Regions from separate parts of the Salinibacillus aidingensis genome, predicted to be linked through region 1. Evidence: riboswitches for the same ligand, from Rfam matches in the RefSeq annotation. Region 1 holds a riboswitch; each other region holds the start of a gene.
The links. Region 1 has a riboswitch for S-adenosylmethionine ahead of ssuE (NADPH-dependent FMN reductase). Riboswitches for the same ligand answer to the same signal wherever they lie in the genome.
Positions count from the first base shown of each region.

Region 2: linked by a shared signal. The riboswitch ahead of ACZ5OK_RS14820 (iron-containing alcohol dehydrogenase) and the one ahead of ssuE (NADPH-dependent FMN reductase) in region 1 are both predicted to bind S-adenosylmethionine.
Region 3: linked by a shared signal. The riboswitch ahead of ACZ5OK_RS07185 (O-acetylhomoserine aminocarboxypropyltransferase/cysteine synthase family protein) and the one ahead of ssuE (NADPH-dependent FMN reductase) in region 1 are both predicted to bind S-adenosylmethionine.

Region 1 is NZ_AP043759.1:1,168,596-1,178,728, forward strand. It holds gene ACZ5OK_RS06390 (sulfite exporter TauE/SafE family protein) at 69-851, shown strand; gene ACZ5OK_RS06395 (rhodanese-like domain-containing protein) at 876-1,235, shown strand; gene ACZ5OK_RS06400 (ABC transporter permease) at 1,734-2,501, opposite strand; gene ACZ5OK_RS06405 (ABC transporter ATP-binding protein) at 2,498-3,226, opposite strand; partial or broken gene ACZ5OK_RS06410 (rhodanese-like domain-containing protein) at 3,472-3,680, opposite strand; gene ACZ5OK_RS06415 (Rrf2 family transcriptional regulator) at 3,762-4,196, opposite strand; gene hmpA (NO-inducible flavohemoprotein) at 4,335-5,573, shown strand; SAM riboswitch class I at 5,725-5,830, shown strand; gene ssuE (NADPH-dependent FMN reductase) at 5,953-6,504, shown strand; gene ACZ5OK_RS06430 (LLM class flavin-dependent oxidoreductase) at 6,533-7,906, shown strand; gene ACZ5OK_RS06435 (bile acid:sodium symporter family protein) at 8,089-9,054, shown strand; partial or broken gene ACZ5OK_RS06440 (YjcZ family sporulation protein) at 9,260-9,337, opposite strand; gene ACZ5OK_RS06445 (DUF4212 domain-containing protein) at 9,604-9,912, shown strand; gene ACZ5OK_RS06450 (sodium:solute symporter family protein) at 9,909-10,133, shown strand, end outside.
Region 2 is NZ_AP043759.1:2,823,151-2,832,603, reverse strand. It holds gene ACZ5OK_RS14845 (MetQ/NlpA family ABC transporter substrate-binding protein) at 1-339, shown strand, start outside; gene ACZ5OK_RS14840 (methionine ABC transporter ATP-binding protein) at 612-1,649, shown strand; gene ACZ5OK_RS14835 (methionine ABC transporter permease) at 1,624-2,295, shown strand; gene ACZ5OK_RS14830 (alpha-hydroxy-acid oxidizing protein) at 2,308-3,447, shown strand; gene ACZ5OK_RS14825 (pyridoxal phosphate-dependent aminotransferase) at 3,711-4,886, opposite strand; SAM riboswitch class I at 5,044-5,146, shown strand; gene ACZ5OK_RS14820 (iron-containing alcohol dehydrogenase) at 5,208-5,540, shown strand; gene ACZ5OK_RS14815 (iron-containing alcohol dehydrogenase family protein) at 5,537-6,307, shown strand; gene ACZ5OK_RS14810 (carbon-nitrogen family hydrolase) at 6,449-7,243, shown strand; gene ACZ5OK_RS14805 (glucose 1-dehydrogenase) at 7,588-8,331, shown strand; partial or broken gene ACZ5OK_RS14800 (hypothetical protein) at 8,747-8,809, shown strand; gene ACZ5OK_RS14795 (hypothetical protein) at 8,814-9,017, shown strand; gene ACZ5OK_RS14790 (YdeI/OmpD-associated family protein) at 9,189-9,453, opposite strand, start outside.
Region 3 is NZ_AP043759.1:1,312,801-1,322,933, reverse strand. It holds gene ACZ5OK_RS07200 (hypothetical protein) at 1-1,236, opposite strand, end outside; gene ACZ5OK_RS07195 (C40 family peptidase) at 1,367-2,398, opposite strand; gene ACZ5OK_RS07190 (M23 family metallopeptidase) at 2,584-4,089, opposite strand; gene ACZ5OK_RS07185 (O-acetylhomoserine aminocarboxypropyltransferase/cysteine synthase family protein) at 4,872-6,164, opposite strand; SAM riboswitch class I at 6,323-6,436, opposite strand; gene ACZ5OK_RS07180 (yteA family sporulation protein) at 6,687-7,472, shown strand; gene ACZ5OK_RS07175 (M20/M25/M40 family metallo-hydrolase) at 7,511-8,500, opposite strand; gene ACZ5OK_RS07170 (hypothetical protein) at 8,771-9,193, shown strand; gene ACZ5OK_RS07165 (aminopeptidase) at 9,444-10,133, opposite strand, start outside.

The DNA of each region.
Region 1 (10,133 bases):
GGTGATTCTCAATATTGAAATAGGTATCATTACTGATAACAATTGAAATAGGAGATAGGGGGCAGACGATGGAATACAGTATACTCTTCATGATTACCCTATTTTTAATTGGCTTTGCCGGTTCCTTTTTATCCGGAATGGTAGGAATTGGTGGGTCCATTATTAAATATCCAATGCTTTTATATATTCCTGGATTGCTCGGATTTGCAGCCTTTACAGCACATGAGGTTTCAGGAATAAGTGCGATTCAGGTATTGTTTGCTATGATTGCTGGTGTATGGGCCTATCGAAAAGGCGGCTATTTAAACAAACAGCTCATTATTTATATGGGTGTAAGTATTTTAATCGGGAGTTTTATCGGTGGATATGGCTCTCAATTTATGAGTCAGGACGGAATTAACTTTGTCTATGGAATCCTTGCTACGGTTGCAGCCATTATGATGTTTATTCCGAAAAAAGGTGTCGATGATATTCCTCTGGATGAGGTGACCTTTAATAAGTGGTTAGCTGCAGGAGCCGCATTTATTGTAGGTGTAGGAGCCGGTATTGTTGGAGCGGCTGGGGCATTTATTCTTGTGCCAATCATGCTTGTGGTTTTTAAAATCCCAACGAGAATGACCATTGCCTCTTCATTAGCGATTACCTTTATCTCATCAATTGGTTCCACAGCTGGTAAAATTTTAACAGGCCAGATCCTGTTTATCCCTGCTATTATTATGATTATCGCAAGCCTTATCGCTTCACCACTCGGTGCAAAAGCGGGTCAAAAAATGAACACAAAAGTTCTGCAGGGGATTTTAGCTGTACTTATTCTCGGAACAGCGATTAAAATCTGGGCTGACTTTTTCTAATCGAATATTAAAGGGAGAGGAATTATGGATATGATTCAATGGATATTACTCATCTTATTAGCGTTTCTTTTGATTAATCGTTTTATGCCTGTGAAAGGAATTACCAATATTGCTTCACAGCAGGCGAAGGATAAATTTAAGGATAAAAATGTTCAATTTGTTGATGTTCGTACGCCTGGCGAATATAAGGCCAATCATAAAAAGCCATTTAAAAATATTCCACTGCAGCAGCTTTCAGGTCGAGTGAGTGAACTTGATCCTGATAAAGAAGTGGTTGTGGTTTGTCAAAGCGGAATGAGAAGTATGAAAGCCGCTAAAATGCTTAAGAAAAAAGGTTTCAATAAGATTAGCAATGTTAAAGGCGGTATGGGTGCCTGGGTATAATAACCGAATGAATCACTCGCTAACTCCAAGTAACTTAGAGCTTGGGGTTATTTTTTTATGGTTTTGAGGCGGAGCAGAGGGTGGCGTGCTGGATTTCATGAGGGCTGGTGGGACGGATTCAATCTGATTGGCTGATTTATCAATCAGATTACGGGTTTTATCGGTCATTTTGCACATGATTCACGTCTGGATTGAAATTTATACGTTAGGGCTTGGTTGTTGCTGGGATTTATCTGTCGCTTGGTTTTTTTTATAAGTCAGTATAAGGATTATATCGGTCTGTTTGTGATGGATATCCGTATGTGTGAGATGTTTATCGGTCAATTTACACGTTTTATCCATTTGCCACCGGGGTATCCGTCGTTTTTCTTACAACCATGTCAATTCCAGGCAGTTATCCGTCAAAATGAGATGTTTATCTGTCAAAAATGCTCATCTATCAGTTTAACTTCATTCAAACAAAAAGCCCAACCCCAGCAAGAGGTTGGGCTTTCATTTTTAATTGTCCGCTTCCAGATGATCGTCCAGAAACTGCATCCGATCATTAAATAAGGTTGGATAGGATAAATATCCAAGCAGAATACTTGTGACAACCGCCGTGGTTAGCAGAAGGAATAAGATAAGCAGCTGAAACATGACGGCCTGAACGGGATCGGCCCCGGCGATAATCTGACCGCTCATCATTCCGGGCAATTGGACGAGGCCGATGGTTTTCTGGCTTTCAATGGTTGGAATGGTACTAGCTTTTATGGATGTTACCAGCTGCCTGTGAATGGCTTGTTTAGGCGTTCCACCCAAAGATAAGATCAGCTCGGTCTGATCCTGCTGGTTAGTGATCTCAGACGTGAAACGATTTAAAAACAGGATCGCCAGCACCATGGAGTTTCCAATCACCATTCCGCTAATAGGAATGATGTATTGAGCCGTTGCCGGGGTTATATCCAGCCCCAATAAAATGCCCTGGGTTAATAGTTCAATGAAAATAAATGTGACGACAAGCTTCCAGATGATTCCTTTAATAGAAGCACCTTTTCTCTGGGCATTGTGTGTAGCTGCTGTAATCATAAGAGCAATCATGAGCAAAATATAGATCATATGCTCAGAATCAAAAACAAATTGAAGCACATATCCAACCGCCAGCAATTGAATGATGGATCGAATGGCGGCGATGATTGTATCTTTCTCCAGCCCCAGGTTAAAGGTTTTTGATAATAAAAGGGGAATGACAACAAAAATGAGCGTAATCGATAAAGTTAAGTAAGTCATTCAATTTCCCCCTTTACAAAGTGCTGTACAGCAGAATTACGGGGGTGATTGAGTAAATCGCTGGGGCCGGTTTCAACGACCTTGCCCTCCATCATCACCCATGTATAATGACCAACATCCAGGGCCTGCTGCAAGTTATGAGTGATCCAGATAATGGTGGTATGGTAAACTTCATTAATTCTCGCGATCAGTTTTTCAATATCTTCCTGGGATACACGGTCAAGTGATGACGTGATTTCATCAAGCAGTAAAATCTCCGGCTGATTGACAAGGGTTCGGGCGATGGAAAGCTTCTGCTGCTGTCCGCCTGATAGATCCTTTGTATTCCGATGTAAATAATCCTCGGGCAGACCGACTAATTTGAGTAACTCCTTTGCCCGATCTTCAGACAATTGCTGTTCCTGCAGTTCTAAGGGTAAATTCAGATTATCATAAGCATTCCCTTTAATCATCGGTGCACTTTGCAGGGCGATGCCAACCTTTTGACGCAGATGAACAGGGTTGTAGTTTTTTATATGCCGGTCCAAAATATAGATATCTCCATTATCCGGTGATTTCAGTCCGTTACATAGCGTGAATAATGTGGACTTACCAGCACCGGACGGCCCGACTAACGTAGTGATTTTTCCTTCAGGGAATGATCCGGTGATGTCTTTTAAAATATGTAATCCATCATCAGAGTAATTCACTTGTTCAAATCGTATAGCCGTATTATCCGCGGACATGGATTCATCACTCACTTTAGAGGTTTATTTTTCATTATTCTTTCCTTATTTTATGGAATGCTATTCCTGTATTCAAGATGATTGCTCAGACCTGAACAAAATCCCGGGGGCTTTCGACTGATAGAGTTTTTGTTATTTACTATGTATAGAAAAGGCAGGGGACAATATCTTTACCCTGCCTGGTATTACAGGTTCATTCGTGAAAAGGATAAAGGAAAACCACGAATGAAATGAACTTAATGAACTTACTTACTATATACGGAGGAATACGTTTTCCAGCCACCATCAAGGTTTTTCGCCTGGAAGCCGTTATTTTGTAGAATTTGCGTTGCTACGTATCACGAAGTCCAACCTGACAGTTTACATAAAGGGTTTCATCTTTTGACAGCTCATCCAGACGATTACGTAATTCATCGAGTGGGATGTTCATGGCTCCATTAATATAACCATTCTCCAGCAACGAAAAGAGCCTATGAAATAAATGATGTTTTGACAGGCTCATAAAAAAGTTTGCTGAAACAAGGAAACCTCTTTGTTAAATATTCATTAACTTACGCAGTTCACTGTCATTTACAACCAAGTCCTGAACGGTATATTGCTGCAGGACCTCCCAGAATGCCCTCATTGCCTCATGCAGGGTATGCTTAAGCTTACATGCCGGCGATATGACACAGTGATCGGCTCCTTTGTCAAAGCATTCAAGTAAGGCGAAGTCATTTTCCATATAGCGTACGACCGTTCCAACATTGATTTCATTTGCTGGTTTGGCCAGGCGGATTCCACCGTTACGACCCCGAACCGTTTCCAGTAATTCTATCTTATTTAATTCATAGACAATTTTTCTAAGATGATGATCGGATATATGAAAAGTCTGAGAGATTTCTTTTATACTTGATAACTCATTTTCTTCTTTGGCTGCACAGAAAATGAGGACTCGCAGGGCATAATCGGTGTACTTTTTGAGCTGCATACATGATTCTCCTTATTTAATTGCTTCACAATATTGTAACACAAATCCGGCTTAACCCTATTGAGATAGTGCTTATATTAATAATAAAATAAAAGGTTTATTCAAAATACATCTTTTTTGAAAAGGGGAGTGCTTTGATTGAATACAGAAACGGCAACAGGATTAGATAAGCAAACGAAGGAAATTGTTAAATCAACGGTTCCTGTATTAGAAGAACGAGGAACAGAAATTACAAAGCGTTTTTATGAGCGAATGTTTGAAAATCACCCTGAATTAAAAAATATTTTTAATCAGACCAATCAACGAAAAGGCGACCAATCGAAAGCATTAGCAAACATGGTATATGCAGCTGCACTACATATTGATAATCTGGAAGAAATTTTGCCGGCTGTTCAGCCTGTTGCCCATAAGCACAAAAGTTTAAATATAAAACCTGAGCATTATCCTATTGTGGGTGAAAACCTGTTAATGGCGATTCGGGAAGTATTAGGGGAAGAAGTAGCTACGGATGAGGTGCTTGCTGCCTGGGAAAAGGCTTATGGCGAGATTGCCAATGTATTTATTTCCATTGAAGATCAAATGTATCAGGAGGATGAGAATCAGCCTGGTGGATGGACCGGCTTCCGAAACTTTAAAGTGAAGCAAAAGGTGAAAGAGAGTGATGTGATTACATCCTTCTATCTGGAGCCTGCAGATAACCATCCATTCCCACCTTTTAAACCTGGACAATATATAACAGTAAAAGCTGACATTGAGGGAGAAGCTTATACCCACCGTCGTCAGTACAGTTTATCGATTGCTCCTAATGAAGGGGTTTATCGTATCAGTGTCAAAAGGGAAGAAGCTCTTGATGAAAATCCGGATGGCGTGGTATCAAACTATTTACACGATCATGTAGAAGAAGGAGATATCATTCCGATTAGTGCTCCTTCAGGTGATTTTGTTCTTGATACAGATGATCAGCGCCCGCTTGTTCTTCTTAGTGGTGGCGTCGGTTTGACACCAATGATGAGTATGCTGGAAAGTGTAGTAGAATGGCAGCCGGAACGCGAAGTTATTTTTATACACGCAGCAAGATCCGGTAAATTCCATGCGATGAGAGATCGTGTACGTTCCATTGATCGGGATTATAAACAGGTAACCACCTATTTTGTCTATGATAGTCCTGAAGAGGAAGATGAAGGCAAATATGATAAAAAGGGTTATGTGGATTATGAGTGGTTGAAATCTGTTGTTCCTACCAATGATGCTGCCTTTTATTTCTGCGGACCTAAAGGGTTTATGAAGGCTATTTACCAAAGTCTTACTCAGTATGAAGTGTCTGAAGAGGACATACATTTTGAAATCTTCGGCCCTCAGACTGATATTACAAATTAATCATGTCATTATATAAGCGCTGGGACAAATGACTGATTTGTCTCAGCGTTTTTTTGGTTTACAAAAGCAGAGATTCTTTTAAAAGAATTTCTGAATTCCTACTTGACTTATCTGAATTATTGCAATAAACTGTTAGTTAAAATTAAATAAATTCTTATCCAGAGAAGTGGAGGGACCTGGCCCTGTGAAGCTTCAGCAACCTCTGACATGGTCAGAAAGGTGCTAAATCCAGCGAGTTTCATCTCGGGAGATAAGAGTGGATCGTGCACATACACCCTCTTTTCTCCATTCAGAGAAAAGGGGGTTTTCTAATGGTAAGATGCATTGACTTATAACAGAATTCGAAAACTAACGACTTCAGGAAAGGGTGAAAGAGCACATGAGTAAAATTGTTTTATTATCAGGCAGTCCTTCTAACCCTTCACGTTCAGATAGGGTTGTGAGCTACTTAGGACAGTTACTGGAACAGGAAAATTTCTCAGTTTCCTCTGTTTCGGTTCGTGATTTTTCTTCGGAAGATCTGTTTCAGGGTCGATATGACAGCGTTGATATTCAGCAGCTCACAGCACTCATTCAAAATGCAAAAGGCGTCATTGTGGGTTCGCCGGTCTATAAGGGGGCCTACTCCGGTGTTTTAAAAGCTCTGTTGGACCTGCTGCCACAGGATGTCTTTCAATCCACCCCTGTTCTGCCGGTAATGACAGGGGGCAGTGCCGGACATCTGTTAGCGCTGGAATACAGTTTAAAGCCTGTTTTGGCAACTTTAAAAGCACATAACCTAAAAGGGCTTTATTTTTTAGATCATCAGATTAATAAGTATCAGGAGCTCCCGATTGTAGATGAGGAGATCCTGTTGCGGTCGAAAAAACAATTAAACTATTTTGTTGAAATTATCAAGCGGGATACGACTATTACGGCCTATTCTTCATAGGGGAAAACTGAAAAAACAGGAGGATTTTATGATGAATAAACGTATCTATTTAAATGCGTTTGACATGAGCTGTGCTGGTCATCAGTCACCTGGACTCTGGACTCATCCTGATGATGAATCCCACCGGTATAAGGATAAGGAATACTGGATCGAACTTGCCAAGTTATTGGAAAGAGGGAGATTTGACGGTGTCTTTCTGGCCGATGTCCTCGGTCCGTATGACGTTTATCAGGGCTCACGGGATGCTGCGGTTCGACAGGGCGCACAAACACCGGTCAATGATCCGATGCTTGTGGTTCCTTTAATGGCAGCTGTCACAGAGCATTTAGGTTTTGCGGTTACGGCATCGGTCACTCATGAACATCCCTATCCTTTTGCCAGGAAAATGTCTACCTTAGATCATCTGACAAATGGACGTGTGGGCTGGAACATTGTGACCTCGTATTTAAGAAGTGCAGCGGTGAATATGGGAATGGAAAATCAGATTAAACACGACGAACGGTATGATATTGCAGGGGATTTTTTGCAGGTGTGTTATAAGCTTTGGGAGGCAAGCTGGGAGGATGAGGCAGTCCGTCTTGATAAAGAAGAAGGCGTGTTTGCAGATCCTGATAAAGTTCATGATATCCACCATCAGGGAAAATATTTTCAGGTGCCGGGTGCTCATTTAAGTGAACCTTCACCGCAGCGGACTCCCGTGTTATATCAGGCAGGTGCATCGAAAAAAGGAAGAGCGTTTGCTTCCAGGAATGCAGAGCTTGTTTTTATAGGAGCCCCGACCCTTAAAGCAGCCAAAAAAACAGTTGAAAGAATAAGAGGGGAGGTGAAAGAAGCAGGGCGCGCTCCTGAAGAAGTCAAAATCCTGCCGATGTTTACGCCGATTGTCGGTAAAACAGAGGATGAAGCCTGGACTAAATTCCGGGAGTACCAGGATCATATCAGTCACGAAGGTGCCCTCGCACTATTTGGTGGATGGACTGGAATTGATTTATCTGAATACGATTCGGATCAGGTGCTGGAATATATTGAAAATGATGCCATTCAATCTATGGTCGAGAGTTTTACCAAAATTGATCCCGATAAGCAATGGACCGTTGAGGAAATCAAAAACTTCATCGGCATCGGTGGAATGGGGGCATTTACGGTTGGATCACCGGAACAGGTTGCAGATACGATGGAAGAGTGGGTGAGAGAAGCGGGTGTGGATGGCTTTAATATTGCGTATGCGATCACCCCTGGGACGTTTAAGGATTTTGTGGAGTATGTGGTTCCGATTTTACAGGAAAGAGGACTCGTTCAGAAAGAATATAAAGGGGAGACCTTTCGTGATCGGATCTTTCATCAGGGCAATCAGTTGCCAGCCCATCATCCAGGGAAAAATACAACATCTGTACTTGTATAAAGGTGGGAGGATTCCTGTGCTTGCATGCGGGAATCCTCTTTTTATCATGGAGAAGAGCGGATACACAGAAGCGAATTCTACATCAAATTCCACCAATATTTTATTAAATTTTCTAATAACATTGAAATGTATAAAAATTTACTATATTATATAAAAATACATATTTAAAAGGGGTGAATAAGTTGAAGATTTTAGAGAGGATTAGTCAATTTGCGGGGAATACGTTTGCGATTTGGGTCATTCTTTTCGGTATAATAAGTTTCTTTTTTCCAGAAGGGTTTACGTGGATTGCCCCGCACATTGCTTTATTACTGGGAATCATTATGTTTGGTATGGGCCTGACGCTGAAATTGGAGGATTTTAAAGGTGTCCTGAAGGCTCCAAAAAGTGTATTATTTGCGGTTCTGGGTCAATATACAATTATGCCACTGCTTGCATTCGGACTTGCATCAGCGTTTCAGGTTCCGGCTGAGGTAGCAGCAGGAATTATTTTAGTAGGCTGTTGTCCGGGTGGAACAGCTTCGAACGTCATGACCTTTCTGGCAAAGGGAAATACAGCTCTGTCCGTTTCGGTAACCGCCGTTTCTACGTTGCTGGCACCAATCCTTACTCCGGCACTGACATTGCTATTTGCCAGTCAATGGCTGCCTGTGTCGTTTATGGACATGTTCATTTCCATTGTTCAAATCGTCCTCGTACCCATTGTTTTAGGAATTATTGTACGCCTTCTATTTTCCAGACAAGTGGAAAAAAGCATTGCCGTGCTCCCGCTCGTTTCAGTTATTGGTATTGTTGCCGTGGCATCTGCTGTCGTCGCAGTCAATACAGAAGCCATTGTAACTACAGGGCTGTTAATCTTCAGCATCGTCGTCCTGCACAATGTTCTTGGGCTTATGATTGGTTACTTGCTGGGTAAATTGCTAAAACTTGACTTCAGTGATCAAAAAGCCGTTTCCATTGAAGTTGGCATGCAAAACTCAGGACTTGGTGCTACACTCGCGCAGTTACATTTTGCTCCTATTGCAGCGGTCCCAAGTGCTCTGTTCAGCGTGTGGCATAACATTTCCGGACCAATCCTGGCCACATGGTGGGGGAAGAAGAGTGAGGAGGAATCTTTGTCTGAACGTAAGACTGAAGTACCAGGCTAAATAAATTGTATTTTAAATCAATGAGGATCGTCCTGATGGATAGGCGATCCTCATTTTTTGTAGTGAAGGGAATTACAGACCTTTTTCTGGTCCCATCAGGAAGGATGACTCTTTAGAGTGGAATGGTTTACCACCATCCACCTCCAAAGCCTCCATACCCATAACCACCGCCGTTACCATAGCTTCCGTATCCACCGCCATAGCCACTGGCACCGACGATGATCAGGAGAATAAAGAGAACAACAATTAACGCAAAGCCAGTTCCATAGCCTCCTTGACTCACTCAAAAACACCTCCTTTGCACCAGTTACGATATCCTATGTTCACATGATGTTTGTTGTATAGATACCTGGACTAAGAAGGAGTCTTATTCCGCATTTGTCACAGGTTTATAAGTAAAAAACTTACAATAATTATGAAAACGATTGCATTTTTAAGAATATTCATGAATCAAACCAAATAACTATAGTACACAAAGGGGGTGGACAAATCAGTACGTACTTAAATGAATGATTAACTGAAGAAAATCTGAATAAGGAGGGAAATGGAATGAGTGATAAGCAGCTAAGTCAGAAACAGCGGGAGTATTGGAAAAAGAACATACGATTAATTGTGACTTTACTTATCATTTGGGCTTCCGTTTCACTTGTTGCAGCCATCATCCTGGCCGAGCCGCTAAGCAATGTTTACTTCTTTGATGTGCCATTATCTTTTTGGTTTGCCCATCAAGGGTCTATTGTTGTGTTTATTTTCCTGGTCTTTACCTATGCTATTCGAATGGACCGACTTGACAAGAAATACGGTGTGGAAGAAGTCATCCTTACCGAAAAGAAGGATTCAAAGGGGGATGAGTCATGAATTTAGATGTGGAAGTCATTACCCTGACCCTGGTTCTAATAACTTTTGCGATTTACATTTACATCGGCTGGTGGGCAAAGGTTAAAGACACAAGCAGCTTTTTTGTTGCCGGTAAAGAGATCCCTGCTGTAGCTAATGGGGCTGCAATCGCAGCTGATTGGATGTCAGCAGCATCCTTTATTTCCATGGCTGGCCTTATTTCATTCTTAGGGTATGATGGA
Region 2 (9,453 bases), 1.7 Mb from region 1:
CCGGAAGAGGTGGGGGCAAACGCTTCTGTGAAGGATATTAAGGAAAATAAACGAGGACTGGAATTTGTTGAATTGGAAGCAGCACAAATTCCGCGTCAGCTTGGTGAACTGGCCGCTGCTGCGATTAATACTAATTACGCTATGGAAGCTGGCTACGTTCCAACAGAGGATGCGATTGTTATTGAACCAAAAGATTCACCATGGGTAAACCTTATCGCAGTTCGCAGTGAAAACCAGGATGATCCGGTTATTGAGAAATTCATTAATGCGTACCATTCAGATAAAGTCAAGCAATTTGTTGAAGAAGAGTTTGCCGGTTCCGTGGTCGTATCCTGGTAACAACAAGGAAATGAGCTGCACAATGCGGCTCTTTCTTTTTATCACGCATGAACTGGTCGTAATACCCCGTTTCAAGTCTTGAGGGTACCCCAACAGGACTAAGTGGGGGCCAGTAAATTCCTGATAAGTTCAACTAACTATCAGTGGGGATGGAAAGTCCCCCACTGATGGAAGTTTCACTTTATAAACATTGGGTGAATGATGAAATCCTTTTGAGATCTCAGATATAAAATTTGCCGAGTTTTCTTTAAACAGAAGGAAGGAGATTCTACATGATTAAGATTGACCACCTTTCAAAAACATTTCAAACAGAAAACGGGCCAATAGAGGCCTTGAAGGATGTCTCTCTTGAGGTGAAAAAAGGGGAGATTTTTGGGGTGATTGGTTATAGTGGTGCTGGTAAAAGTACATTGGTTCGGAATGTGAATCTACTGGAAAAACCGACATCAGGTACGGTAAGTATGGATGGGACGGATTTAACCTCTTTATCTCCTAATGAATTGTTAAAAGCAAGACGAAAAATTGGAATGATTTTTCAGGGTTTTAATCTATTAAAAACCGCAACCGTTTATGACAATGTTGCGATTCCCTTAAAGCTTACCGGGGTTCCGAAAAAGGATATTAAAGAGCGGGTCAATCGTTATTTAGATATTGTCGGGTTAAGTGATAAGGCGGATACCTATCCGGCACAGTTATCTGGAGGGCAAAAGCAGAGAGTTGCGATTGCACGAGCGCTTTCCCATGAACCAGAAGTGCTGTTAAGTGATGAAGGGACGAGTGCGCTGGATCCGGACACAACCGATGCTATCCTTGATTTACTGTTAAGAATCAACAAAGAGTTAGGGATTACAATTTTGCTGATTACTCATGAGATGCATGTGATTCAACGGATTTGTGATCGAGTAGCTGTCATGGAAAATGGAGAAGTGGTGGAACAAGGGAAAACCCTTGATGTCTTTACATCACCAAAACATGAAACGACGAAAAAATTTGTGAATGGTATTTTCAACCATCCATTATCCAATGACATGATTGATTCGTTAAAAGAAACAGGTAAGATTTATTCGTTAAAATTCACGGGAGATTCAAGCGAGGAACCAGCTCTGGCTATTGTTACAAAGCGTTTTGATATATTTCCAAATATCTTATCCGGAAATATTACGCAATTAAAGGATGATCCGTTTGGCACTTTACTCGTCCATTTTAAAGGAGAAGATTCTGAAATTCATCAAGCCATATCCTACCTGCAGGAAAAAGGTATTCAAACAGAAGAGGTGATCACCTATGAGCAAAGTAAACGCATTTCTTGATGAATGGGGCTCCTATTTGTGGGTTGCCCTGATCGAAACCTTTCAAATGGTTTCCATTTCTTTAGTGATATCGATTTTAATCGGATTACCAATGGGGATTTTGCTTGTGCTGACAAGACCGGGCAAAAGTCTGGAAAATCGGTTTTTAAATGGGTTTCTTAACATGATTATTAATGTCATTCGGTCGATTCCATTTATTATTTTGCTTTTCTTTATGCTTCCGTTTACGAAAATTCTAGTCGGGACCACCATTGGAGTAAGAGGGGTCATTGTCCCGCTTGTTGTCTTTACGGCCCCCTATATTGCCCGCTTAATGGAAACGTCTTTACTGGAGGTTGACCGCGGTGTCGTGGAAGCCTATGAAGCCATGGGCATTAAAACGAAAGATATTATTTGGAATGTAATGGTGCGGGAGGCAAGACCCTCGATTATATTAGGGTTAACCATCGCAACCATTGGACTAATTGGTGCAACAGCAATGGCTGGTTTAGTCGGAGCAGGTGGACTTGGGGATTTAGCCTATCGTTTTGGACATTTGCGTTATGAACCATCCGTTATGTATATCACCGTGGCCGTGTTGATTATTCTCGTTCAGGGGCTTCAGTCACTGGGTAATGTCGTTGCTGCCAAACTCAAAAAAGATTAGAGGTGTATGTCCATGTCTGATGAGGCTGTAAAAAGCAAGCTATCACCAATCTATCGCTATAAGGATTTAGAAAGGCATGCCCAAAAGAAACTCAGCCATGAAGTGTTCACGTACATTCAAAGTGGATCCGGCCACGAGGAGACGTTACGGGCAAATGAAGAGGCTTTTAAAAAATGGAAGCTTGTTCCGGAGTTTTTACAAGATGTATCAACACGGGATTTATCCATTTCGGTACTAGGGCAAACCTATCCATCGCCATTTCTGCTGGCCCCTGTAGGTCATTTAGGGGCGGCTCATCCGGAAGGCGAATTAGCGGTTGCGAGAGCAGCACGGGGGAAACAGGTCCCCTATGTTGCCAGTACCGTTTCCACCTATACACTGGAGGAAATTGCCGATACACTTGGAGATACACCGAGATGGTTCCAGTTATATTGTAGTAAAGATCCAGAACTAACGGTAAGCTTCCTCCGACGAGCAGAAAAAGCTGGATACTCAGCGATTGTGATAACCATTGATACTCCGGCATTAGGGTTTCGGGAAGCTGATTTGACGAATCAATTTTTCCCTGTACGAGAAGGGTATGGTTCGGCTAATTACTTTCAGGATCCTGTTTTCCGAAATCGTCTAGACGTAACTCCTGAGCAAAATCGGGCGGCCGCTATCGATGAATTAGTAAACATCACCTTCCAGCCAAAACTAACCTGGAAGGACCTAGCCTTTTTGCGTGAACAAACCCATCTTCCCATTATTTTAAAAGGTGTGCTCCACCCGAATGATGCAAAGAGAGCTATCGATTACGGGGTGGATGGTGTTGTGGTATCCAATCACGGCGGAAGACAATTAGACGGTGCCATCGCTTCACTGGATGCACTGCCAAAAGTCGCAGAAGCTGTAAATGGAAGGATTCCTATCCTCTTTGATAGTGGGATTCGCCGCGGACCTGATGTTGTGAAGGCGATGTCTTTAGGTGCTGATGCCGTATTGATCGGTCGTCCGTATGTTTATGGATTAGCTTACAACGGCCAGGCCGGAGTAGAAGAAGTCCTGAGCCACCTGTTAGCTGATATCGACACGACCCTCGCAACCGCCGGCAAAAGCTCGATTCGTGCCTGTCAAGCTCCGGAATTTGTACAGCATTTATCGAACTCATGATTTTGTCTATGATGTTTTGCCGTGAACATTTTGCACAGAGGATTGCCTCAGCTTTCGACAGCATAGTGAATAGACTGGAAGATTCATAGATTAGAGAAGGGGAAGTGTGCGAGGCTATAGCTTCAAACGAATATCAAACCAAAAACCATCGGGTGACAGGAACATCCGATGGTTTTTTTGTTTTAGCCCTTTTCCATATGATTCATGTCTGTTTTTGGTGGGATTTGCAGTACCTTGCAGTCTCCTTATTGATGATTACTATTTTATAGGGAATCGCCCAGCCTTCCGATTCGAATGGCTGCCTCTTCTAATCGTTCTGCATCTGCTAATAATCCGAGGCGTATGTATCCTTCGCCATAGTACCCAAAGCCAACACCAGGTGCAGCGACTACATGTGCTTTTTCGAGAAGTAAATCCGCGTACGTTTCAGAGCTGTAGCCTGCTGGTACACGCATCCATACGAAAAAGGTTCCACGTGGTGCTTCCACCTCGATATCCATTTCCAGCAGTTTTTTAATGAAACGATTGCGTCTTTCCTGATAGGTTTGCACAAGTTCACGTACGGGCTGCTGATCACCGGATAAGGCTTCGGCAGCTGCGTGTTGGATGCCACCGAATAAGCTCATGAACATGTGGTCCTGCAGTAATTGGATGCTTTGAATCACAGATGGGTTTCCCACTGCAAAGGCTACCCGCCAGCCTGCCATGTTATAGGTTTTGGACAGTGTATAGATTTCAACTCCCACTTCTTTTGCACCTTCTGACTGGAGGAAGCTTTGTGGTTTTTCCCCATCAAAACCGATGGCTCCATATGCAAAGTCATGAACGACACAAATGTTATGTTTTTTCGCTACAGCAACGGTTTCATCAAAGAATTCTTTTGTTGCAGTCGCTGTCGTGGGATTATTAGGGTAATTTAAAAACATGACTTTCGCCTGATCTTTTAAATCTTCTGGAATAGCCGTATAGTCCGGCAGAAAGTTATTTTTCTCCAATAGAGGCATAAAAATAGATTCAGCATTTGCAAGAGCAATCCCGGACATATAATCGGGATAACCGGGATCCGGCATAAGGGCAATATCACCTGGATTTAATAAGCAAGGACTAATTTCTGCCAGTCCGGCTTTGGCCCCAAAAAGGATGGCTACTTCTTTATTTGCATCGATTTCTACTCCATATTCCCGTTTATAGAATGTGGCAACCGCGTCCTTTAAAAGGTCATATCCCTGGAATGGGGAATATTGATGGGTCAATGGATCTTCCGCCGCATGCTGCAATGCTTTAATGATATGAGGTGGCGTCGGTAAATCCGGGTTTCCCTGGCCTAAATTAATAATATCGTGCCCTTGCTGTTGCTTTTCTTTTACCTTTTTCACTAGTCCTTCAAAGAACTGTGCAGGTAGTCTCTGTAGCATTTCTGACTGTGGAAAGGTTCTCAAACTTCTCATCTCCTAAGACGTATCGAATAGAATTATTTTACTAATCATATCTATTTGACTATTTTTTGTAAAGTCAAAATTGACAAAAGGTTTTGCCATTTAATTGACAGGAGGTGTACCAAGTGGGATAATGATTGATAATTTCATATATTTTTAACTCTTATAAAGAGAAGGTGGAGGGACTGGCCCGATGAAACCCGGCAACCGGTACATCATTGTACACGGTGCTAAATCCTTCAACATTAGTTGGGAGATAAGAGGAAATGTGTTGCGGACGCTCTTCCTCTGACTGGAAGAGCTTTTTTTATGGGGGGATAAACAATGAAATCACTACAAGTGCGAGGGGCACCGAATTTTTATCAATGTGAAGAAGGAATCCTTCAGCAATTGCCGGTGAAACTATCCGAGCAAAAGCTAGAAAATCCTGCCATTATTCATGGTGAAAAATCCTGGGAGGCGGCTAAAGACTATATATCTTTAGATAACGCCGTCGTTCATGTTCCATACAAAGGGGATTGTACTCATGAAGAAGTGGCAAGAGTTGCTGATAAATTAAGAAATAACGAGGCAGATGCAGTGATTGGTGTTGGCGGAGGGAAAGTACTCGATTTAGCTAAAGCAGCAGGAGATGAGTTGGATCTCCTGTTATTTTGATTCCGACCCTGGCTTCCAATTGCTCACCCTGGACCCCGCTAAGTGTATTTTATGACGGGGCTGGAAACTTTCTGCATTATATCGTTTTTTCGAAAACCGCCCATATGGTACTGATAGAGCCGCGTATTATTGCTGATTCACCAGTAGAATACCTGCGGGCCGGAATAGGAGATACGATTGCGAAATGGTATGAAGCCGTTGCATTAACGGATGAAATAAAGCAAAAACCGTTATCATTGGATATAGCCCTTCATGCTGCCCGGCTTTGTCGGGATGTGTTGCTGGATAAGGGAACAGAAGCCATTGAAAGTGTCCGGAATCATCAAGTCACACCTGCTTTAGTTAAAGTAGCGGAAACCATTATGATGGCAGGAGGAATGGTTGGTGGTTACGGTGATGAATACGGAAGAATTGCCGGAGCACACGCGATTCACAATGGGTTAACGACCATTCCGGAAACCCATAAATTTCTCCATGGGGATAAGGTCGCTTACGGCATTTTGGTTCAATTAGCCTTGGAAAATAAATATGATGAAGTGACAAAACTCTTACCCTATTATAAAGAATTAAACCTGCCAACCACACTTGCAGAACTGGGAATTCAGGAACATGTAAAGGAAGCCATTGATGCCTTGTCTGAAAAAGCCACCATTCCCGAAGAATCCATCCACCTAATGAGCGTGTCGACAACAAAGGATGATGTCATTCATAGTATTCAACGATTAGAAGAGTATGTGGTTAATCATATAACGCCTGGTTCACCATGAATGAACGATCTGTAGACCTCACTGAATGATAAAAACAATGATGGTAGAGCGAATAGCTGATAAAGTCCTGATAAGTTTCGCGAACATTCAGTGGGGGAGCCCCACTGAATGAAATCTCACTTTATAGGAGGAGGGACTCTGTTGACTTTGAACGTTGCTTTGCTTCAAATGGATATTGAATATGGAAACCCGTGGGGAAACTATGAAAAAGTGAAAACAAACATAGAACAGGCGGCAAAATCCGGGGTCGATGTGGTGGTACTTCCCGAATTGTGGACGACTGGATATGATTTGTCGCGCCTCGATGACATTGCCGATATCGAGGGTGGGGAAAGTCTCAACTTTTTCGCAGAACTGGCAAAGGCGAATCAGGTTCATGTGGTCGGCGGATCGGTTGCCAATCAATCCAGAGAGCAGGCAGCCGAAGTGAAAAACACCATGCTCGTTGTCAATGCGTCCGGGGAAAAAGTTAAAGAATATAGTAAAGCGCATTTGTTCCGGCTAATGGATGAAGAAAAATATTTAGTCGAAGGAAATGATAACGGATGGTTTACGCTCGCAGGCATACCCTCTGCCGGATTGATTTGTTACGATATTCGCTTCCCGGAATGGGTACGCATGCATGCACTTGGAGAAATGAAAGTCTTATACGTTGTCGCCGAGTGGCCAAAACCACGCATTGACCATTGGCGTGCCTTATTGATTAGTCGTGCGATTGAAAATCAGTGCTTTGTCATCGCCTGTAACCGTGTCGGAGCTGACCCCAATAATACCTTTGGCGGCCATTCCATCGTTGTCGGCCCATGGGGAGAAGTTTTGGCCGAAGCCGGTGAAGACGAAACCATCTTATATAAAGAAATCGACGTAGATCAGGTAGATAACGTACGAAAAACCATCCCTATCTTTAGCGACCGCAGGAGTGATCTTTATCGGTAGAGACGTTGGTAACTTGATCTAGGTGCCTGTCACGCCCCGAATAATCTTGTTTCACAGAATGTTTCACGGGTGAAGGCACGTACCAGGTACACTTTGGACAACCCTGCTATGAACAGGCAGAGCTGAACGGAATATCAGCTCTGCCTGTTTTGATATGGAAAATAGTTAGAATCAGTAGTAGCCTTGCAGCTCCCTTGTTAGAGGAGCCTGTCAGATATCGTAATACAGATGTCTCCTCGCTAAACCTTTTGTATTAGTCAAAAACTCAGGTCTATCTATGTAAGCGATTACATAGACTGGCAGTAGAACGACGATTATTTTTGGTAAAAGGGAGGCATTCAGTAATGGGTAAATTAGATGGTAAAGTTGCTGTCGTAACAGGTGGTTCACGTGGACAAGGGGCTTCGCATGTCCGCCGGTTCGTTGAGGAAGGTGCCAAGATTGTTTTCTCTGATATTCTTGCGGATGAAGGTGAGGCGCTGGAGAAGGAACTTGGTGAGAATGCCAAGTTTGTCAGGCACGATGTAACAAAGGCTGATGAATGGAAGCATGTGATTGATGAAGCAGAATCCGCATTTGGTCCTGTAAATGTCCTGGTGAACAATGCAGGGATTGTTGTTACCAAAAAATTTGATGAGCTGACGGAAGAAGAGTACCGCAAAGTCGTTGATATTAACCAGGTTGGCGTGTTTCTGGGGATGAAAACGGTTCTTCCATCCATGAAAAAAGCAGGTGGCGGATCCATCATCAATGTTTCTTCCATAAATGGACTTAGAGGAGCGGCTGGGAATTCGGCCTATGATTCTTCAAAATTTGCGGTGCGCGGGATGACAAAGAGTGCAGCATTGGAATTTGCGGAATATGGCATCCGCGTAAATTCCGTTCACCCGGGAGTTATTCAAACACCTATGATTGAAGTAGAGGGATCGAGGGACCTTGTTGAGCAATTGAAAAAGACCATTCCAATGCAGCGGACTGCGCAGCCTGAAGAAGTATCCAAGCTCATCTTATTCCTCGCATCCGAGGATTCCAGTTATTCTACCGGATCGGAGTTTGTGATTGATGGTGGGGTAACGGCTTCTAATTAAATCATGTGATCAATAGTGCCAAAAAAACAACCTGAAAGCTGATGATACACAGCTTCAGGTTGTTTTTTATATAGATAACGCGCCAGCACGTCAAATACATTTCGAACTTCTTATGGAAAGTACCGATAATCCCCTTGTGTATATACACATCCCTATTTTTGAATGTGACGCAAACCACGATGCCACCAAGCACAGGCGGCAGCCGGGCTAAAATGTAAATAAATATAGTGCTTGATTAAGCATGAGAAAAGCAACATCGACACATATGGCGCTGCTCATAAAATTGACTATTCCAATAAGAGGTAGTATGTCCAAAATATTCAAATACAAATTTTGTTTATACGGCTCCTGATGGGATTCTATTGTTCATTCATAGCATTTCATTCACGATCATCGTAGAAAGGAAGACGGAATCATGAGTAAAGAAGTTGTCGTTATTACTGGAGCAGGAAGTGGATTGGGAGCATCATTAGCGAGACGATATGCTAAAATGGGAAGTCATGTTTGTTTATTGGGCAGACGGTGCCTATATGGGTGGAATGAAGACCGAATTTTGGGATGGCATCTTTGAAGAAAGTGAAATGGAAGGTTTAATGGATCTGGAAGATATTGCGGACATTATCGTAAACAACGTGAAGCCAAGAAAAAATCTCAATGTGGATCAGGTGGTTATTAAAAACCATTGATCTTGATTCGGTGCCTGTCACGCCCCGAATAATCTTGTTTCACAGAATGTTTCACGGACCGGATTAGCAGGTCGTACAGGGCATGAGAAAGGGAATGACACCAGTTATGGCTGTCATTCCCTTTGTTTAAATTAATATTCGACAAAATTCGGGTGGTGACAGGCACCGTTTTTAATCATTTAATCCCTTTCCATTGAATATATGCTCTGTATACTTTTCGATCCTTGACTCACGGGTTTTGGATTGTTTGGCTTTAGAAAAGTAAAGAATGTAGGCTCTTTGCCTTCCTGGAGTCAGTGCTTCAAATGCTTTTTTAAAGTCAGGGGATTCATCAAACTTTTTCTGAAGTTCATCAGGAATTGTGAATTCTGTAGTCTTTTTAACTTCCAATCCCGCTTTTTGCACTTCAATGGCTTCATTAATATAAGCCTTCAAT
Region 3 (10,133 bases), 140 kb from region 1:
CGGATCTGCCCCTGTTGTGGCTAATGCTCCAGATAAGGAACCGGTGAGGGGTAATCCTGAAAATCCGGAACCATCCAAACCGGTAATAATACCAATAACTAATATACTTAAACCGGCCAGAATGGTGCTCTGAGGCAGAATATCCTGTGATGCCTTAACAATATCAAACAGGAAGGCCGGTGCAGACTGATCGCCCAACGATAAAATGCTGCCGGAAAAATCCGAGCTTCCTAAGAAGAAGAAGCCTGCAATGGGGATCACCGGTCCCATCGCCTTAAAGGCAAACACGAAACCTTCTGTGATATGCTCACCAATATAATCCAGCGCCTTATGCTTTCCAAACGCAACCGATGCAAGCAGCAGCAGAATGACAGCCACGCCACCAATAAAGGCAGCTCCGTCTCCTCCTTCAAAGCTTCCCATCCGGCCGGACGTTAGCTTGGAGGAAATCATTGTGATCATAACCGCGAGCATCGATAATGGAACCAATACCGCAAAAACTTTACTCCAGGCAGTAATGCTATTTGATTTTGATGTGCGATGACTTTCTTCAAGCCCCTGCATCGCCTGAATTTCTTTTTCATTGACAGGATCGTGTTTGGTCCGAAACGATTTTCGATGCCAAAAATAAACAAGAGCGACAGCTATGATCCCGGTTATAAGGGAAAGGACCAGTGCCCGGTCTGCAAGTAAGCCGGTTTCCACACCTGCTGCTTTTGCAGATAATTCCGGTGCGACCTGTATAATATAGTCCGAGGACAGCGCCATGCCCTGACCCGCTAAAGCAATAGCAACGGCTGCCACCATAACAGGCAGACCCGATCGCACAGCCGCAGGAACAAGCAATGCACAAATCAATGGGACAGCTGGTGTTGGCCAGAAAAATAACGAAATGACATAAGTAACCCCGATCAGAACAAAAAAGGCCACATGTGCATTGGTCATGAATTTCTGAATCGGTTCAATCATTCGCCGGTCGGCTCCGAGGTCCTTCAAGGCATGCAACAGAGCAACCATGAAGGTAATGATGAGGAAAATATTAAACAGTTCCTTTGCCGCCACTAAATTCGCATTAAATATCGCCGTAAATCCACTGATAACACTGCCTTTAAATGCCCAGGCGACAAGAAAGGTTCCCAGCAATGTAGGTAAAACGACACCTTTTCGAAAGGCCATCGTAACAATAATCAGTATTGTGAAAAGTCCGTATAGAAAATGGCTGAATTCCAACTCCATGAGTGTTCACCATCCTTTATCCATTCACCGCTCAGGGTGATTTTGTGCTAATACCCTATGCACATCAGCCCAGAACGGTGACTGCCGGATGGTAAACCCTCAAATCAAGAGTTCATTTCTATTGCTTTGTTTATTCAATCACTCTTTTGGAAAACAAATAATTTCGTTTCCAGTAGCTGTTACTTAAAACATTTTTCGTAATGGTTACCCCTTTGGAGGTAGAAGCATGAATCATGTCTCCATTTCCCATATAAATGCCGACATGCCCTACTCTTCCGTCTGAATATAAGTCATTCGTGGTGAAAAACATTAGATCTCCTGTTTTTAGCTGACTTTTGGTGATGGATCTTCCTTTTTTCGCCTGATCTCTTGAGACTCTTGGGAGCTGAATTCCGTTATTTTTGAAGACCAGCTGGGTATAGGAAGAGCAATCAAACAATTTAGGAGCTTCCGCTAATGTTGCCCCAAATTTGTAGCCTGCCCCAAGATATTTTTTGGCTTCACGAATAATATTATCCCTTTGCTTGGTGGCTGTCAGCTTATTATTATTTTCAACAGGCTCCCGTTCACGAATCGGTTCCATTTCCTTTGCACTGTCGTCGCCTGCAGGTAATTTTAAGACCTGTCCATCGACAATAAGATTTGTTTTCAGGTTATTCAGTGACTTCAGCTTTTGCACGCTCGTGTGGTGGATACGGGAAATATTCCATAATGTATCACCGGAATGGACAACGTATTTTTGTGCAGGCTTCTGAATTTGGATAGAGCCATTTTCCTTTTTAAAGCGAATGTAGGAATTAAATAAAGCACCAGCCGCATGCAGCGAAATATATGCGGTATCATGGATCCATCTCGGGGGCTTAATGTTTACATACTCATTCCCCTTCTTCGCCTTCGTTCCACCCATGGTTGTCCGAATCGTCGTCGAACCATCTGTAATCTCGTAGGTTTTCGTTCTCTTCTCAAATTTAATATGATTATAACCCAGGATCTTGGCTATTCTTACAAAGGGTAAGTAATACGTCCCATCGATTTTAATGGGATTGATCCCGTCAACGACCTTTCCGTTAATGGCCACTCCTGCTGTCGGAACGTTTTGTACTTGAGCATGGGCCGGAAGTGTTGAACTGACCATCATAACAAAAATGAGCCCAATTAGCATAAGCTTCTTGAAAAGTGATTGTTTACCCATCATCATCCTCCTTTATTTCTATAGTTTTATCATGGATTGCTGCAAGGTTTTTATTCTTAAGGTGGGTAACTTTAAAAGTATAAAAAACAGCCACCCTCTTATAGAGAGTGGCTGCCTATCAGGATTTTTATTATCGTTTTTGCTGAACATAGGTATTAAAAGAAATTAGCAGGGTTTTTCAAGGCACCGTTTTTATAAACCTCAAAGTGTAAATGGACACCTGTGGAATTTCCTGTCGATCCCATTATTCCAATCACTTGACCTTTTTGTACGGTTTGTCCCACATTTACCCGAATAGAAGATAAGTGACTGTAAGTGGTACGATATCCGTTTTTATGGTTGATCACAATGCGGTTTCCATAGCCGCCATCATAACCTGCTGATACGACCACACCATTATCGGCCGCATAGATGGACCGGTTACTTGGGCGGGCAATGTCCATTCCTTTATGGAAGCTTCCCCATCTTTGGCCCATACCGCTGGAAACATAACCACCAGCTGCCGGCCATCTGAAGTCGCCTGTACCCCTGGACGGAATCACTTTTGTCCCTTCCAGTACAATTTTCTTCACAGGTTCTTTAATCACTTCGCTGTCCATCACTTCACGATCAACAACCTGTCCATTCTTTTTCTTTAAGCGGTAATGAATCTTTTTGGTTCCTTCCTGCCCCTGCTGCTGAACACGGGTCTGACCTTTAAATAAATCATCCGTCTGTTTATATTCTGTTTCATAATCGATCGTTTCTTTAACCGTTTTTTCCTCGGTTGTTTCAACATTTAAAAAAGGCTCATAACCGGTAACATTGACTTTATCCCCGATTTGAATAATGGAGTTTTCCTCTAAATCAGGGTTCAGGGATAATAGTTCACTTACACTTAAATCATGCTTGGAGGCAATCGTGCTTAGAGCCTCTCCCTGTTTTACTTCGTGAAGCTTTTGGCCGAGTGTTCCTTTTTCCAGTAATTTTATTCCCTGTTCGACGGATAAAATTTCATTGGGATCCACTTTTTCGTCGGAAAGTGAAACCTTTTTTGAAAAAGAAACGTCTAGTATAGTAGAATCCTCTGTTTTAATCTTCTTATCATCTGACGCTTTCTTTTCATCTTCGTCAGATTCAGAAGTTTTTTCCGTATTTTCTGATTCATTCACAATATCCTGAATGGTTTGCTTAACCACCTTTTCAGGCAGGTATTTTTCCATATATTTAGCCAGAACTTTCTTGGCAACTTTTTCATCCTTAAAATAACCGACTAATTCTCCACCAACCTTAAGCTGAACAGCTGCCAGACTATAGCTGATTTCATCCTTCAGCTGATTCATAACACGCTGATTATCAAATACAGGCTGGAAAGTAACCTCAGGTATGTATTCAATATCCTGGCTTACAGCTAATTGAACATCCCCTCGTTTTTCCTCTTCGGCCGTAACTTTTTCATCCAAAAAGGACTCGATGACTTTTTTGCTGCCGACCGTACCTACATGTTCACCATCCATATAAACGTGGTAAACACGAGGCAGCTCCTCATCTGATTCGACAGCTTGTATGGAACCGGAACCTAACGTAATACCCAGACTTAGACAGGTGGTCAGTACAACTTTTGGAAGCCTTGCCTTCTGTTTATTCTTTATGGATGTTTGGCGCTTATTTTGTTCAAGCACTTCTCGTTCCTCCCAATCCGTTCTCTCTATTTATATTAATGTTGTCCATTTCCAGTGACACGGAAGCATCACTGAAAAGGGTTCGTTATATCGTTAATTTTTTTCACTCTACTACTCTACCAAAAACATTAACATAAATAAATAGAAATAGGCAGAATGTAACATACTTGTATAATACCTGTCATAATTTAGAAAAATAATGTTGAAAACTGTTCTACCCATGACAAAGGCGGAAGCGCCCGTTTGTCCAGCTACGGCTCCCAGGCCCAAGCGGTCATAAGCAGAATCTCCTCCATGGCCAAAATACGGCCATTCCGAATATTCTGCTTATGCCGTCGGGCCTAAACGGTCGCCTCCGCTTTTCTATTAGCGACGTACGGACTGGACTGAGCCGTAGGAGATAAAGTGAAACTCTAATCAGTGGGGTTCATCCCCACTGATTGTTAGTTGAACAAATCGGGTGTTTACTGGCTGTTGACCCCCCCTTTATTTCTACAGGGGGACTTACAGCCAGTTAACACGCGGAAAAGGAAACACGACGAACAGCGTGAGTCGATGTTGACTTATCGGACGGAGGTGAAGGAAGTCACGCTAGTCGCTGGGCGCTGGAGCCGGACGTGGCCTCACATGACTTATGATCTAAAAGTCGGATATTTTATATTTTCCAACAGCATGACAAAAAACCTGAATTTTTATTTGTTTGCATAAAAAATGGGTGACTCCTGATTCCGGAGTCACCCTACTTACGTTTGACTGATAAATGTCATTTTTTCTTTGATAAATTATACTGGCTCTTTGACGGCTGCTTTGATGGCCTGATCTAAATCATGAATGAGGTCTTTTGTTGACTCTAAGCCGACGGAAAGACGGATAAATTCCTCTGTCACGCCTGCCTGCTTTAACTCTTCTTCATTTAGCTGCTGATGTGTCGTTGAGGCTGGATGAATGATTAAGGATTTTGCATCGCCCACATTTGCCAGGTGTGAAAATAGCTGGACATTGTCAACAACTTTACGTCCATCCTCACGGTCCCCTTTAATTCCAAAGACGACAATCGATCCTGCTCCCTGATCAAAATATTTTTCTGCCAGTGCATGGGAAGGATGACTGCTCAGCCCCGGGTGAGCCACCCACTCTATGTTCTCATGGTTTTCCAGGAATTTCGCGATTTCCAGAGCATTTTCATTATGTTTAGGAACACGGAGATGCAGGGTTTCCAAACCTTGCAGCAATTGGAATGCACTTTGCGGACTTAAGCATGGTCCAAAGTCACGAAGAAGCTGTACACGAAGCTTCGTACCAAAGGCTGCTTCCCCGAGCTCTGAAAATACGAGATTATGATAGCTTGGATCAGGCTCTGTAAAATCAGGGAATTTGTCATTGTTCCAGTCAAAGCTTCCGCCATCTACAACAACTCCGGCAATGACCGTTCCGTGGCCCCCAATCCATTTTGTAGCGGAATGAATAACGACATCTGCTCCGTATTCAATAGGCCGGCAGGAATAAGGAGTGGCAAATGTGTTATCAATAAGTAATGGAATTCCGTTTTCATGAGCAATAGCGGCTACTGCTTCAATGTCTAAAATATGAAGACTTGGATTTCCGATTGTCTCAGCAAATACGGCTTTGGTTTTGTCTGTAATGGCCTCTCTGAAGTTTTCCGGATCTTTAGGGTCCACAAATTTTACATTGATTCCGTATTTCGGCAAGGTATGGTTAAACAGGTTATAGGTTCCCCCATATAGGTCCGTGGCAGCAACAATTTCATCTCCAGCTCTGGCAAGATTAAAAATGGATAAGGAAATAGCTGCCATCCCTGATGATAATCCAACCGCATTGGTTCCACCCTCTAAAAGCGCGATTCGTTTTTCAAAAACATCAACGGTTGGGTTCATAATTCGGGAATAAATATTTCCTTCTTCTTTAAGACCAAATAAGTTCTGGGCATGTTCTGTATCACGAAATGCGTATGAGGTCGTTTGATAAATCGGAACTGCGCGGGAACCTGTTGTTGGATCCGGCTCCTGACCTCCATGTAAATGTAATGTTTCCAATCCAAATTTTTCCTGACTCATTTTACCACTCCTTTAATAGTTTTTGTAAAAAATCTCTTCCTTACTCCGTTTTAACGCATGATTTGAATGTCCAGAGCGTTAAAGTGCTCAAATAAGGGATAAGAGGGAAAATGAAAAACCCTCTTCAATAAGAAGAGGGTTGTAAGTTCCAATTCCTCCTCTTATCTTTCAGATCCGTTTGTCAGATCTGCAGGACTTAGCACCTTTTCAAGTCGTCACTTGAAGGTTGCCGGGCTTCACAGGGCCTTTCCCTCCGCCACTCTGGATAAGAGATCTTTTATTGTTCTTCCGGCGAAACGCTTGATGATTCGTCTCACTTTTTTAATTTCCTTCGCCTGTGCGAAATGAAATGTTAATAAAGAGTATAGAGAAGAATAAATCTTCTGTCAATTGTTTTTCTGAATTTTTTATAAAAATTTTTCATTCCATCATTTAGTAGTTCCTCTTAGATTTACCTTTATTTTTTCCTTAAATTCAACAGACAATAGTCATATAAGATTGTTTCAGGAAGGAGTTATGATCATGCTGACAAATGAGCAAATGTCCACCTTCCGTTCACAGCTGCAGAAGGCCAAAGAGGATATTGAAAAGCGGTTAAAAGAAAATGATCATTTTGATATAGAAAATGGCCATTATCATCAATCCATGGGAGAATTGTCCAGCTATGACAATCATCCTGCTGATGAAGGGTCGGCATTATATGAACGTGAAAAAGATATTGCCCTGAATGACCATGCTGAGGATGAATTAAAAAATATTGAACATGCGTTAAAGGCTATCGATGAAGGCACATATGGAACCTGCCAGGTATGTGGAAAGGAAATCCCGCTGGAGCGCCTGGAAGCCCTCCCGACCACCACCTATTGTGTGGAACACTCCCCTGATCAGGTTTCTTCCACACAGCGTCCTGTGGAGGAAGGCGTGCTTCTGCCCCCATTTGGGAAGTTTGAATATGATGATACAGACACCGAGGCGTTTGATGCAGAAGACTCCTGGCAGGAGGTTGCACAGTGGGGAACCTCCAATTCTCCTTCAGATTTTGCCGTATCTCCCGACCATTATAATGAAACCTACATTGAATCCGATGATCGTGTCGGTTATGTAGAGGATTATGAAAACTTCGCCGGAAATGATATCGAAGGCCGAAACGTCACTGTCTATCCCAGCCCAAGGCATGAAGAATATGAGGAAAACCTGGATGAAGAAGATACCATGAGTGTATTCGGGGATTTAAAGCCTTATGAAATCGATCCTTATACGGAGGAAGTGGCCAAAGAAGAAAAGAGAAATCATTCAGATGATAAATGACAAAACAGCACCGCAGAGGCTGCGGTGCTGTTCTCTGTTTACAACTGCGGCGGTTCATAATCATACTCAACAGGCTCAGGTGCAACATTGGCCCGTTCAAGTGCCGGTGTATCCTTCCGTGCAATTTGATAAACCGCTGCGCCGACAATATTTCCTACATCCTTCAATTTTTCCTTACTGATGTACTGAATAAGATCTTCGTCCGTATGGTACCACGGCTCAAGCGGTGTGTGGATGAATAATGCAGCCGGAATTCCTGCCTCATGGAAGGCGACATGATCACTGCGCCCTAATTCACTATACGGTACGGTTTCACTGACTCTGGATCCGGCAGCGGCACCTAAATCGGTAACGACGTTCTGTTCACCATCAGCCGTAAACATCACAAGATCCCCGGCGTCTGCACTGCCTACCATATCCAGCTGGAACATCGCAACTGTATTGGAAATCTCCTCTTCAGACATGGCTTCTACATACTCCTGCGAGCCGAGCAGCCCATTTTCCTCTGCTCCAAATGCGACAAATTTGATTGTTGTATCGGTTGGAGTATTGGCAAAAACTCTGGCTAACTCAAGCAATGCCCCTGTACCTGAAGCATCATCATTGGCTCCCGGGCCATTAGGAACAGAATCATGGTGGGCACCGATCACAATTTGCTGACCCATATAGTGATTTTTCTTCGGCTCCTTAACAGCTTCCACATTGTATGAGGTAATGTCCTCCCCATACCAGGTTGTAGCGGTAAACTCCTCTACCTTAACACCCTCATATCCATAGCTTTTCAATTGATCCACAAGGTAGTCAACCGTTTGCTGTTCTCCTTCTGATCCAGCAGGTCGTGAGCCAATTTCTTCGGACAGATAGGAAATATGCTCATAGATGTTATCGACTTTTATCCGTTTAACAATTTTGTTATCGAAGGCCTGATCCGATTTTCCATTTGATTGAGCCTCCGCTGAGACGAACACAGGTGTCGCCACCAGCATCATCATCATCATCCAAAGGGCTGATAACTTCATCCTTTTCATTCATACACTCCCTTTCCCCTTTTGTATTTTCATGATTTAACTTCTGCAAATCAGGCATCTGTTCCTTTAAATTTGAAAAAATTGGGAGTATTGGCATAGCGCTGTTTGTATGTACCCTTCATAATGACTAAAACAATGGGTCCATTTCTCGCACAATGATACAAATCTCGTCAATTTCTAACAAATATCCAAAATAAGCAAAAAAATCTGAAACCAACTAGAAGGGATCATCGTCAAATAGAGTAAAGGGAAAATATGGGGAGATTTACGATGAAAAAACTTGGATTTGTGATTTTGCTTTTCATGATTGTGATGACTTTGTTTATACACGATCGGAAAACACCGACAATCAATGAAGTCATGACGGAAGAGCCATCAAAGCTTGCAGGATATTCGGCTGAGCATCAGGAAATGTTATATACAACCAGGGACAAAGAGATCATTCAGCAATTTTTACAAGCACTTGAACAGCTTGAATTTAAAAAGATAAGCTCGAAAGCCTCCACACCTGAACAGGAAGTCCAGCTTTTTAATAAAGAAGGCAAAATGATTGCAGATGTTGAATTTGCAGGAAATCAGCATGTCCGAATTAACGAGGAGACGTTCAGGCTGGATACGTCCTCTTCCCAGGTATTAAAACCCTTTTGGGATCGGTTTTATCATGAGGCCCGGACAGAAAATGTCACCTTTTGATTGCATTTTAAAATTGGTGTTTATCAACTAATGCCTTAATTAAATCCTCCCCTTTCGTTTATTTATCATTTTCAAATATTGGCATATACTCTGTGATACTCAGCCCCTGTTTTTTATGTACATTTTTTCATAAACATAACCATAATCTTTATTTTTTACAGGAATGCTGCCCAGTTTGTTTTTAATATAACTAGAACTAGGTACAATCCACCAGAAATCAGTCTCCTCTGTTTTAAATTGCAGACGATTTTTAGAATTGGAAAGCCCCATCCTTCATTAACAGGACTTCCGTTCCACCTTCTTTAATGCCCACTACTTTCATATCATCGCTACCAAAGGTCACATTGACTGATAAAAGTGAAGTATTCAGACCCGCTGCCTTCAACTCTTCCTCAGATTGGTCCATGCCATTTTGTATATTGGAGGGCGATGCATTTCCGATTCCAATGTGACAGGACGTATTTTCATCAAACAAGGTATTGTAAAAAAGAGTATCTGTCTGAGCAAGAGGAGATTTATTCGAAACCAAGGCAATTTCACCTAAAAATGATGAACCTTCGTCTGTTTCAATGAGATTTTGTAACACTTCTTGTCCCTTTGCGGCATAATAGTCGGTAATCCGTCCATCTTTAAAAATTAAATAAAATTCATCGATGACACTTCCCCCATAGATAAGGGGTTTCGTACCTGCCAATTTGCCATTCACCTTATTTTTATGGGGAGCTGTAAATATTTCCTCCGTAGGAATGTTCGGAAAGAAAGATACTCCATTTTTATCTATGACACCCCCACCGATATAGAGATGATTTTTAGGTAGACCAACTAATAAATCGGTTCCACTGCTATTTTTAAAATGCAGGGCTTCAAATTGGCTCTCGTTTAGGATTTGTTTTCGAGACTCGAAGGCTCTATTGTGACTCTCCCAATCTTTTATAGGATT